Linked DNA regions of Nitrosospira lacus. The main gene of each other region encodes a partner of the protein of the gene in region 2 in a complex. Links are inferred from orthologs where the notes say so. Each region holds a gene or a part of one and is shown on either strand. Other genes may lie near its edges.

Region 1 (4,731 bases), 1.0 Mb from region 2 along the record:
CGTCCCATGGCGCCGAGATTAATGGCCAGCGCATGCGCGGCACCGGGATTATGCGCCACATCAAGCACCGTCGCCGGCCGCCCGGGCAATACCTGAAACCTCCCCGTCAATGTGACGTCCAGCAAACCCTGGCGTACGTCGCTCATGGTAACCGGCAGGCGGTCCCGGACGATGTCGAGCGCCGCCAGGCAGGCGCTGGCGTTGCGCAACTGATAGGCCCCGCGCAGGGCGGGATGGGGAAGCGAATGACGTTTTCCGCCTGGCCCCCAATAACCCCATAAGGTCGCATCGGCAGCATTGGCTGAATAGCCGAAGTGTTCGCCCATGTGCATCAAATCCGCGCCGATGGCATGTGCATGATGCCGGACACTCGCGGGGATATCCGGCTCCGCGCAGATTGCGGCCCGGCCGCTTCGGAAAATTCCTGCTTTCTCGAACCCGATTTTTTCCCGGGTATCGCCCAGATAGTCCATATGATCGAAGTCGATGCTGGTGAGCACCGCGCAATCGGCATCAAAAATGTTGACCGCGTCCAGCCGTCCGCCCAGCCCCACCTCCAGAATTGCGACATCCACGCCGGCTTGATCGAATAACTGCATCGCCGCCAGCGTGCCGAACTCGAAATAGGTCAGGGAAACACCGCTGCCGATGCGGGCTGACTCCACCACGTCAAAAGCACTGCACAATTCGCCGTCACTCGCCTCTTGCCGGCTTATCCGCACCCGCTCGTTATAACGCAGGAGGTGCGGCGACGTGTAACAGCCCACGCGGTACCCCGCACAGCTCAGAATCGCTTCCATCATGGCACACGTTGACCCTTTGCCATTGGTCCCGCCGACAATGATGACGGGAAAAGATGATGCAAGGCCCATCTTGTTCCTGACGCGATTTACGCGTTCCAGCCCCATTTCGATCGCCGCGGGATGGAGGTGTTCCAGGTAGCTCAACCAGCCGGAAAGCGTTCCGGATTTCGGACCCGAATCTGTTTCCCTCATCGGCGCCTCATGCCCTTCCATGCATGCAGCATACAGGCGGAATGCGATCAGACGAAAGCGTGGCCAGCAATTACGAAACCGGAGCAGACGTATGCATCAGCAACGTGCACAGATTGGCAAGTTTGTCGCGCATGCGTCTGCGGTCCACGATCATGTCTATCGCACCATGTTCCAACAGGAACTCGGCACGTTGGAAGCCTTCCGGCAGCGTTTGCCGCACCGTCTGCTCGATCACGCGCGGCCCCGCAAAACCGATCAGCGCCCCCGGCTCGGCGATTACCACGTCACCTATGAACGCAAAACTGGCCGACACGCCGCCCATGGTGGGATCGGTCAGTACCGAGATAAAAGGAAGCTGATGCTGACTCAACTGAGTCAGCGCCGCCGATGTCTTGGCCATCTGCATGAGCGACAGCAACCCTTCCTGCATGCGCGCCCCGCCGCTGGCGGCGAAACATACAAAGGGCAGACGCTGTTCCACGCATACCCGCACCCCGCGCGTGAAGCGCTCACCCACCACCGATCCCATCGAACCACCCATGAAACCGAATTCAAAAGCCGCCACGACCAGGGGAATCGTTTTTACGCTTCCCTGCATCACCACCAGGGCGTCGTCTTCGTCGGTATCTTTTTTTGCATCCGATAGCCGGTCAATATAGCGCTTGCTATCCTTGAATTTAAGCGGATCGAGCGACAGCACTTCCCCGCCAATCTCATAACGTCCCTCTGCATCCAGTAACAAGTCGAGGCGCACTCGGGCCGATATACGGTTGTGATGGTTGCACTTGGGGCAGACGTTGAGATTATTTCCCAGATCAGAGTAATACAGCACGGCTTCGCAGGAGGCGCACTTGCTCCACAGTCCTTCAGGGACGGCTTTTTTTTCGCCGCTTTCCTTGCGCTTGATTTTTGGCGGGAGAAGTTTCTGAAACCAGCTCATGGGGTTGTGTGGTCAATAGCGACCTCGTTGATTGCGCTACGCAGACTTCTTACCAAACGACTGACATTTGCCAGCATCTCCGCTTTGGGCGAGTTTTCTATTTCCTCGATGATGCGGCTTCCCACCACCACTGCGTCGGCAAGCTCCGCTACCGCCTTAGCCGTGGTGCTGTCGCGTATACCGAAGCCAACGCCGATGGGAATGGAAATGAGAGAGCGCAATTGAGCCAGCTTGCTGGCCACATCGCTCAGATCAAGGTTTAAAGCACCAGTCACTCCTTTCAGCGAAACGTAATATACGTATCCCTTCGCCATTTCCGCCACATGTTCAATGCGTGCCCGCGGGGTGGTGGGAGACAGCAGGAAGATTGCATCAATCTGCTGGCGTTCGAGATATTGCACCCATTCCCCGGACTCTTCCGGTGGATAATCCACCGTCAACACCCCGTCCACGCCGCAAGCTTTTGCTCTTACCGTGAATTTCTCATATCCCATTGCTTCTATCGGGTTAGCGTAACCCATTAATACGACCGGGGTGGAAGAGTCGTTTTCCCTGAATTTCTCGACCATGCCCAGAACATCGTTCAAGCCGACATGGTGCTTTAATGCCCGTTCGGAGGATCGCTGTATGGTCGGTCCATCGGCCATGGGATCGGAAAAAGGCACGCCCAGTTCAATGATATCGGCGCCCGCCTTCACGAGTTCATGCATCAACGGCACCATCATCGCGGGTTCGGGATCACCGGCGGTGATAAAAGGAATCAACGCTTTTCTGCCTTGCTTGCGCAGTTCGTTGAAGGTAATTGCAATGCGTGACATGAAATAGGAAGCCGGATTAAAATGTGATATCGGAAGCGCGCGCCACGGTAGCCATGTCCTTATCCCCGCGGCCGGAGAGGTTCACCAGCAGCAGCTTGTCGCGGCTGAGCGTGGGGGCAAGCTGGGCGGCATAAGCCAGCGCGTGGCTGGATTCCAGCGCCGGGATAATCCCTTCGTAATGACACAGGTCATGGAAGGCCGCCAGCGCCTCGTCGTCGGTTATACCTACGTACTCGGCACGATGGCTGTCCTTGAGCCATGCGTGTTCCGGGCCGACACCAGGATAATCGAGGCCAGCCGAGATGGAATGCGTCTCGATGATCTGCCCGTTCTCATCCTGGATCAGATACGTGCGATTACCGTGCAGCACGCCGGGTGTTCCCTGTGTCAGGGTGGCGGCATGATGACCGCTTTCAATGCCGAGTCCCGCCGCTTCCACTCCTATCATGCGGATATCACTGTCCAGGTAGGGATAAAACAGGCCAATTGCGTTGGACCCCCCCCCCACGCAGGCAATCAGCGCATCCGGCTGGCGCCCGTATTCTTCCTGCATCTGCACAATCGCCTCCCGTCCGATAATCGTCTGAAAATCCCGCACCATCATCGGATAGGGATGCGGTCCAGCCACTGTGCCGATGATGTAGAACGTATCTTCGATGTTGGTCACCCAATCGCGCATGGCTTCATTGAGCGCATCCTTCAGTGTCCGGGAACCTGATTCGACCGGCACCACCGTTGCACCCAGGAGCTTCATCCGGTAAACGTTGGCCGCCTGGCGTTCCACATCCACCGAGCCCATGTATACCACACATTCCATGCCATAACGCGCGGCTACGGTGGCGCTGGCCACGCCATGCTGACCCGCGCCCGTTTCGGCAATCACGCGTGACTTGCCCATGCGCCGGGCAAGAAGAGCCTGTCCGATGGCATTGTTGATTTTGTGCGCGCCGGTATGATTCAGGTCTTCGCGCTTCAATAGAATCTGCGCACCCCCCAGATGCGCCGACCATCTTTTGGCATGATAGACGGGGCTGGGCCGTCCCACATAGTGCTTCAACTCATAAGCAAACTCGGCCTGGAAGCCGGCATCATCGCGATAATATTCATATTGAACGCGCAATTCCTCCAGCGCCGCCATCAGCGTCTCGGCAACGAACACGCCGCCATACGGGCCGAAGTGACCGTGACTGTCAGGAAGATCATAAACTTTCACTATTTCGAACTCCTTGCATGAAAGCGGCAATTTTCTCCGCGTCCTTGATGCCCTGGGCAGCTTCCACCCCACTCGATACATCCACTGCCCAAGGCCGGGCCTGCCTGATTGCCTCGCTGATATTAGCGGCGTGCAGCCCGCCCGAAAGTATCAATGGCAGCGGCAAGTCCGGCGGGATCAGATGCCAGTCGAATACATGTCCGGTGCCCCCCGGCTCGCCTTTCACATAAGTATCCAGCAGCAATCCCCTGGCACCGGCATAACGGGTTGCGTATTGTAGCAAATCTACACCGGCCCTGACGCGCACTGCCTTGATATAAGGCAATGAAAATTTTTGACAAAAATCTGGAGACTCATCTCCATGAAACTGGAGCAAATTCAGGCTCGCGGTGGAAGACGTTTCCTTTACCCATTCCGTATCCGGATTAACATACACACCCACCGCACTAATGAATGGCGGCAACGCAGCAACAATTTCCCGGGCTTTAGCCGGCGCGACATAACGTGCACTCTGCCTCCAGAACACAAGGCCAATGGCATTCGCGCCAAGGCTCACCGCCGTCAGTGCGTCTTCAACACGCGTGATACCGCAAATTTTTACCCGGATAACCATGCCCTCCGTTCGCCTTATGGAATTTGGATTCACCTGATAAAATGAGCGATCAACTGCCGGCTCGAGGTCAAGTCAGGCTGCCTATCCTGGCTATTCTCGGCAACACCCGGGCAAGCGGCGGCTCGACAAAACCGGGAAGCTTCCATTTGGCA
Region 2 (5,637 bases):
AATTGGACTAGCACGACACTGATTAGCGGTGAACTCGCAAAGAAACTGAAGCAATGGCTCTCAAGTATTTTTCAGTATATAGAGGAAGGCAACTCAAAAGAGGAGGCGCGTCATCAGCGACTTCTCGATGCATGTATCGTATCTGAAGCAAGACAGAATACTATTGCGATTCTAGACGATCGTGTGCCCGTCTTCGTTTTGTTCAGTAATTATTTCCGTGTGCGCCCTGTCATCCATTTGGAGCATCTCGCATCTCGTCTTGAAACGGGAGTTATGGATGACGAACAATACGACTATGGCAATCAGTGTTTGTTAAAGCTTTTAGGATTCACTGCTCGTGAATTGTCGAATCTTGGAAAGGCGCCCGAACCCCCCGCCCACGATCCGGCGGCTCTGCTAGCTTACCGAGATCAGCTTGATAAACGGTCATATCAGCTGAATGGGGCTGAAGTTCGCCTTACGAATGACATACGAGCTGTTTGGCTACCAGACACAAGTCGTGGGGAGGCAGACCGCCTACGTGTGGTTGCCGACGGTCAATATCTAAAAGTTGTCGTCGAAGACTCCTTGGGAGTAAATATCGAATTAGACCAGCGATCTGAGGGCTTCCAGTGGCTTGTCTCGTTCTTTGTAGTCTTTTTTGCGGAAGCCGTTGACAAACATGAGAATGCGGTCCTTCTACTCGACGAACCGGGATTGAGCCTGCACGGACTCAAGCAGCGAGATTTTAGAAAGACTCTTTCGCGATTAGCGGAGAAGAACCAAACCCTTTACAGTACTCACTCACCGTTTTTGGTGGGACCAGATGAACTGGATTTTGTGCGCGTGGTTGAGATGCCGGATCGAACAGCTGGAACAAAAATTCATTCGGAGGTAACTTCGGACGATCCTGCAGCACTTTTACCCCTTCAAGAATCGCTGGGGTACGACCTTGCTCAGAGTCTTTTCACCCAACAGCGCAATTTAATTTTAGAAGGGTTAACCGACTATTGGTATCTTGATGCAGTTTCTCAACTTCTTCGCGAAGCAAATGACGGAGGTCTAAACGATAAAATCGCGCTTGTACCTGCGCAAAGTGCGGGAAAAGTCGTCTACTTTGCGACGATTCTCCATGCTCATAAACTGAAAGTGGCTGCGCTTCTTGACTCAGACAGCGCGGGAGATCAAGCCGCACAGCAACAGATCTTAGTTCATCGACTCGGCAATAAAGCAATCCTTCGGACCAAAGATGTGTACGTCGGTAGCGTTGCTAAACCGGAGATTGAGGAATTACTTAGAGATACCTTAGTTATGGTGGCGAAGGAACTCGCATGGGATGTTTCGAGCGTTGCGGCACAGGACATCTCAAGATCAATTGTAGAAATATTCGCCCAGGAAATTGACAACTTCTCGAAATACAAACTCGCAAAGGCATTTGTTCGATGGAGCCGTGACCATACGGCAGCTGATTTGACTCCAACGGAGACAGTTCAGTGGCGAAATCTAATTAATACTGTAAACAAGGTCCTTAAATGAAACAGGTATCTGGAATTATTTTAGGACCGTCGTTGAGAACGACTCATGAGCGACAGCGTTGAAAATCTCGTAAAGCTATTCACTCCGGCTGGGCCGCCTTCTATCAATACACCGACTATACGGCGACCCTGTTTGGCAGGCTGGACCGTACCGTCTTCTGGAAACTCAAAGGGCGCGCGCGTTTACATCAGGCGAGAATAATGCCGTTAAACAGTCAATTAGTACGGCTATCGTCTACACCTCGTCTACATTCCTAGACTCTATCTCCTTGGAATGGTCGTAAGATGCTGATAAACATGGTGCTGTTGAGAGGAGTCGAACCTCCGACCTACTGATTACGAATCAGTTGCTCTACCAACTGAGCTACAACAGCTTCGAAGAAAAAATTGAATTACGATTATAGAGGTTTGGGAAACAGCGGGCAAATTGGTTGATGTCTGAAATCCAGCGCGTGAATGGAATGTGGACGTCACGAGATGTGGCAAGTTCGTGCCGTCAAGCGAGGGACACATCGCACCTGCGCTCCTTCGAAAGTAGTCTTCAGTCTCTCATGATTGACCGGATTTATCACCTCATTTTATCGAGAAGACGGGGAAGGAAGCGCCGGGCGGCGCGCAGCAAAGCCTTAATTCCATTGTGGTCGGTCATTTCACCATATCTCTCATCCGCATGCTCAAGTATGGATATTTTCCTCTATTTTCGCCGATTGTCACCTAACATCTGGACATTCTTGGCGGGTTGCGGCACACTTATCGGATGAAAACCAAAGCAAATGGGTCTAAAAGTATTTTAGTCCTTCATGGCCCTAACCTCAATCTTTTAGGCAGACGTGAGCCTGAAGTCTACGGATCCATGACGTTAGAAGAAATTAACGAGAATTTGCTGAATTTGGCAAAGAAGTCTGGCATAGAGTTAGTTGCTTTCCAAAGTAATATGGAGGGTGAATTAATTGATCGTATTCAGCAGGCCATGGATGACGATGTCGATTTTATTATTATTAACCCGGCGGCTTATACGCATACCAGTATTGCCTTGCGTGACGCACTTGCCGCCACAGGATTGCCATTCATCGAAGTTCATCTCTCGAATATTTTTTCCCGGGAGTCTTTTCGCAAGGAGTCGTATTTTTCCGATCTGGCGCTTGGCGTTATCAGCGGTTTGGGCGCCAAAGGTTATGAGCTGGCCTTGAAATATGCTCTGACAGCTCGTTAGCGCGCATTCCTCAAATCGGAAAATCCTCAATATTTTTGACGGTGCCTGTTCACTGAGTGGAATTGGCAGAAGATAGAAGCCATTTCCGCCGATTTACCGGCCGATGGAATGCTGCAAGCAGAAAATGCTACAGGGCTGATGGCAGGTTTGGATAATTAGAAATGCCCAAAATGGGCGTTGTTCCAGGAGGTCTTTATGGATCTACGAAAACTTAAAAAACTGATTGAGCTGGTGGAAGAATCGGGTATTGGCGAACTGGAAATTACAGAAGGTGAGGAAAAAGTTCGCATCAGCAAGTCCGTATCCTCCACGCAGGCTTATGTAACTGCGCCACCCGTCATGCAGGCAGTCACGCCCGCCGCCACCGAACCCGTGCCGGCCGCTGCGGCACCTGCCGAGTTATTGACGCAAGGCCACGTGGTGAAGTCACCCATGGTGGGAACATTTTATCGCACCTCTACCCCTGGTGCGAACCCATTCGTGGAGATAGGACAGGCAGTGAAGGCTGGCGATACCTTATGCATCATTGAAGCAATGAAGCTGCTCAACGAGATTGAATCGGACAAGGATGGAATTATCAAGGCGGTTCTCGTCGAAAACGGGCAGCCGGTCGAGTACGGCGAGCCGCTATTTGTGATCGAATGATTGTAAGCGCTATCTCCCATCTTTCTTTACAGGGGCCACAGAATAGAAAAGATGGCCAGAACCCTCGTAGTTCAATAGAGATATTCCATGTTTGAAAAAATTCTAATAGCCAATCGTGGTGAAATCGCCCTGCGGATCCAGCGGGCCTGCCGTGAGATGGGAATTAAAACGGTGGCGGTGCATTCCGAGGCGGATGCCAATGCAAAATATGTGAAGCTCGCCGATGAGTCCGTGTGCATCGGACCGGCGCCATCGGCTCAGAGCTACCTTAATATTCCCGCCATCATCAGTGCAGCCGAAGTGACCGATGCGGAAGCGATTCATCCCGGTTATGGTTTTCTCTCCGAAAACGCCGACTTCGCCGAGCGCGTGGAAAGCAGCGGTTTTGTCTTCATCGGGCCGCGTCCCGAAACGATCCGTATGATGGGCGACAAGGTCAGTGCCAAGAATGCAATGAAAAAAGCAGGAGTTCCCTGTGTTCCAGGGTCCAACGGTGCATTACCGGAATCCCTCGATGAGGTCCGGGGGGTTATCCGTGCTGTTGGCTATCCTGTCATTATCAAGGCATCAGCCGGTGGTGGCGGGCGCGGGATGCGCGTGGTTCACACCGAGGCCGCGTTGTCGAATGCGGTCATAATCACCCGCAACGAGGCACAGGCAGCATTCGGCAATCCGACGGTCTATGCCGAAAAATTTCTGGAAAATCCACGTCATATCGAATTCCAGGTACTGGTTGACGAACACCGCAATGCAATCCATTTGGGTGAACGTGAGTGTTCAATGCAGCGCCGCCATCAGAAAATTCTGGAGGAAGCACCTGCTCTGGGCATTTCCCCCCGGCTGCGCGACAGGATAGGGGGCCGCTGCGCCGATGCGTGCCGCCGTATCGGTTATCGTGGTGTGGGAACGTTCGAGTTCCTGTTTGAAAAAAACGAGTTTTATTTCATCGAAATGAACACCCGTTTACAAGTGGAACATCCCGTTACGGAGGCAATTACCGGGATAGATCTGGTAAAAGCACAAATTCGTGTTGCCGCGGGCGAGAAATTGAGCATTCGCCAACGAGACGTTTCATGGAAGGGTCATGCCATCGAATGCCGCATCAATGCCGAGGACCCTTACAAGCTCACGCCTTCCGCCGGCCGTATCACGCAGTATCATGCTCCCGGCGGCCCGGGCATTCGTGTCGACTCTCACATTTATCATAACTACATGGTGCCGCCCTATTATGATTCCATGATCGCCAAGGTTATTGCTTATGGGGATAACCGCGACCAGGCAATCGCCCGAATGCGCATTGCGCTGTCGGAAATGGTGGTGGAAGGCATCAGCACCAATATCCCGTTGCATCTCGATCTGTTGTCGGACGCCGCGTTTCTGACGGGTGGCACTAGCATCCACTATCTTGAGCAGAAGCTTGCCAACTACAATAAGCCGGGCTAAAAGCGGTGAGCCGCGTGGCGGCGAGTTTTTCTGAGTAGCGCGATATATGTCCTGGATTTCTCTCACCCTGGAAACCGATGATTTGCATGCCGAAATTCTGAGCGATGCAATGCTTGAACTCGGTGCGTTATCAACGGACATCCACGATGCGGCTGCAGGGACTGAACGAGAGCAGCCATTATTTGACGAGCCCGGTGAGTTAGCCGGGGAAATCTGGTCCATGTCAGAACTTACCGCCTTATTCGAAGCGGATGCCGATATAGCGTCCATTGTGCAGGCTGCGGCGCAAGCGGCTCAGCTTCCCACCCCGCCTGCCTACCACCTGGCGCTTGTGGAAGAGCAGGATTGGGTACGGATAACGCAATCGCAATTCGATCCGATACAGATATCGTCACGCTTGTGGATCGTCCCCACCTGGCATCGGGCGCCCGATCCCGCCGCCATCAACCTGGCACTCGATCCCGGATTGGCCTTCGGCACAGGCAGTCATCCTACCACCCAGCTTTGCCTTGCCTGGCTTGACGAAAATCTGCAAGGAGGCGAAGATCTTCTTGATTACGGTTGTGGTTCCGGCATACTTGCTATTGCCGCGTCGAAGCTCGGCGCCCGCTACGTGGTGGGCGTGGACATAGATGCGCAGGCGGTTGCAGCCAGTCGCGAAAATGCATTGCTTAATCAATGTGACGAAACAGCAATTGAGTTTCATGCGGCGCATTTGGCGACTTGGGAAGATTCCGCACGTGAAGCCTGGGCGGATGTGGTTCTCGCCAATATTCTTGCCAATCCTTTGATCATGCTGGCCCCGATACTGACGCGCGCTGT

Evidence for each region. The genes of interacting proteins can lie anywhere in the genome.
Region 1: the proteins of accC (region 2) and accD are in contact, whole or in part, in a solved structure (PDB 8UXZ), measured with the Escherichia coli proteins. The link is inferred for Nitrosospira lacus from one-to-one orthologs.

Annotation. Positions count from the first base shown.
Region 1 is NZ_CP021106.3:1,607,562-1,612,292, reverse strand. What follows is about bases 1-2,995. They hold accD (acetyl-CoA carboxylase, carboxyltransferase subunit beta), read right to left. Parts: upstream 1,936-2,995; coding sequence 1,066-1,935; downstream 1-1,065. Other genes in these bases: trpB (tryptophan synthase subunit beta), read right to left, coding at 2,770-2,995; trpA (tryptophan synthase subunit alpha), read right to left, coding at 1,932-2,753; folC (bifunctional tetrahydrofolate synthase/dihydrofolate synthase), read right to left, coding at 1-995. In the rest of the region: more of trpB, read right to left, coding at 2,996-3,966; EBAPG3_RS07185 (phosphoribosylanthranilate isomerase), read right to left, coding at 3,953-4,579; tRNA pseudouridine(38-40) synthase TruA, read right to left, coding at 4,647-4,731.
Region 2 is NZ_CP021106.3:590,461-596,097, forward strand. What follows is about bases 2,825-5,637. They hold accC (acetyl-CoA carboxylase biotin carboxylase subunit), read left to right. Parts: upstream 2,825-3,459; coding sequence 3,460-4,815; downstream 4,816-5,637. Other genes in these bases: accB (acetyl-CoA carboxylase biotin carboxyl carrier protein), read left to right, coding at 2,923-3,372; prmA (50S ribosomal protein L11 methyltransferase), read left to right, coding at 4,862-5,637. In the rest of the region: EBAPG3_RS02680 (AAA family ATPase), read left to right, coding at 1-1,515; aroQ (type II 3-dehydroquinate dehydratase), read left to right, coding at 2,272-2,727. UniProt on the Escherichia coli protein: This protein is a component of the acetyl coenzyme A carboxylase complex; first, biotin carboxylase catalyzes the carboxylation of the carrier protein and then the transcarboxylase transfers the carboxyl group to form malonyl-CoA.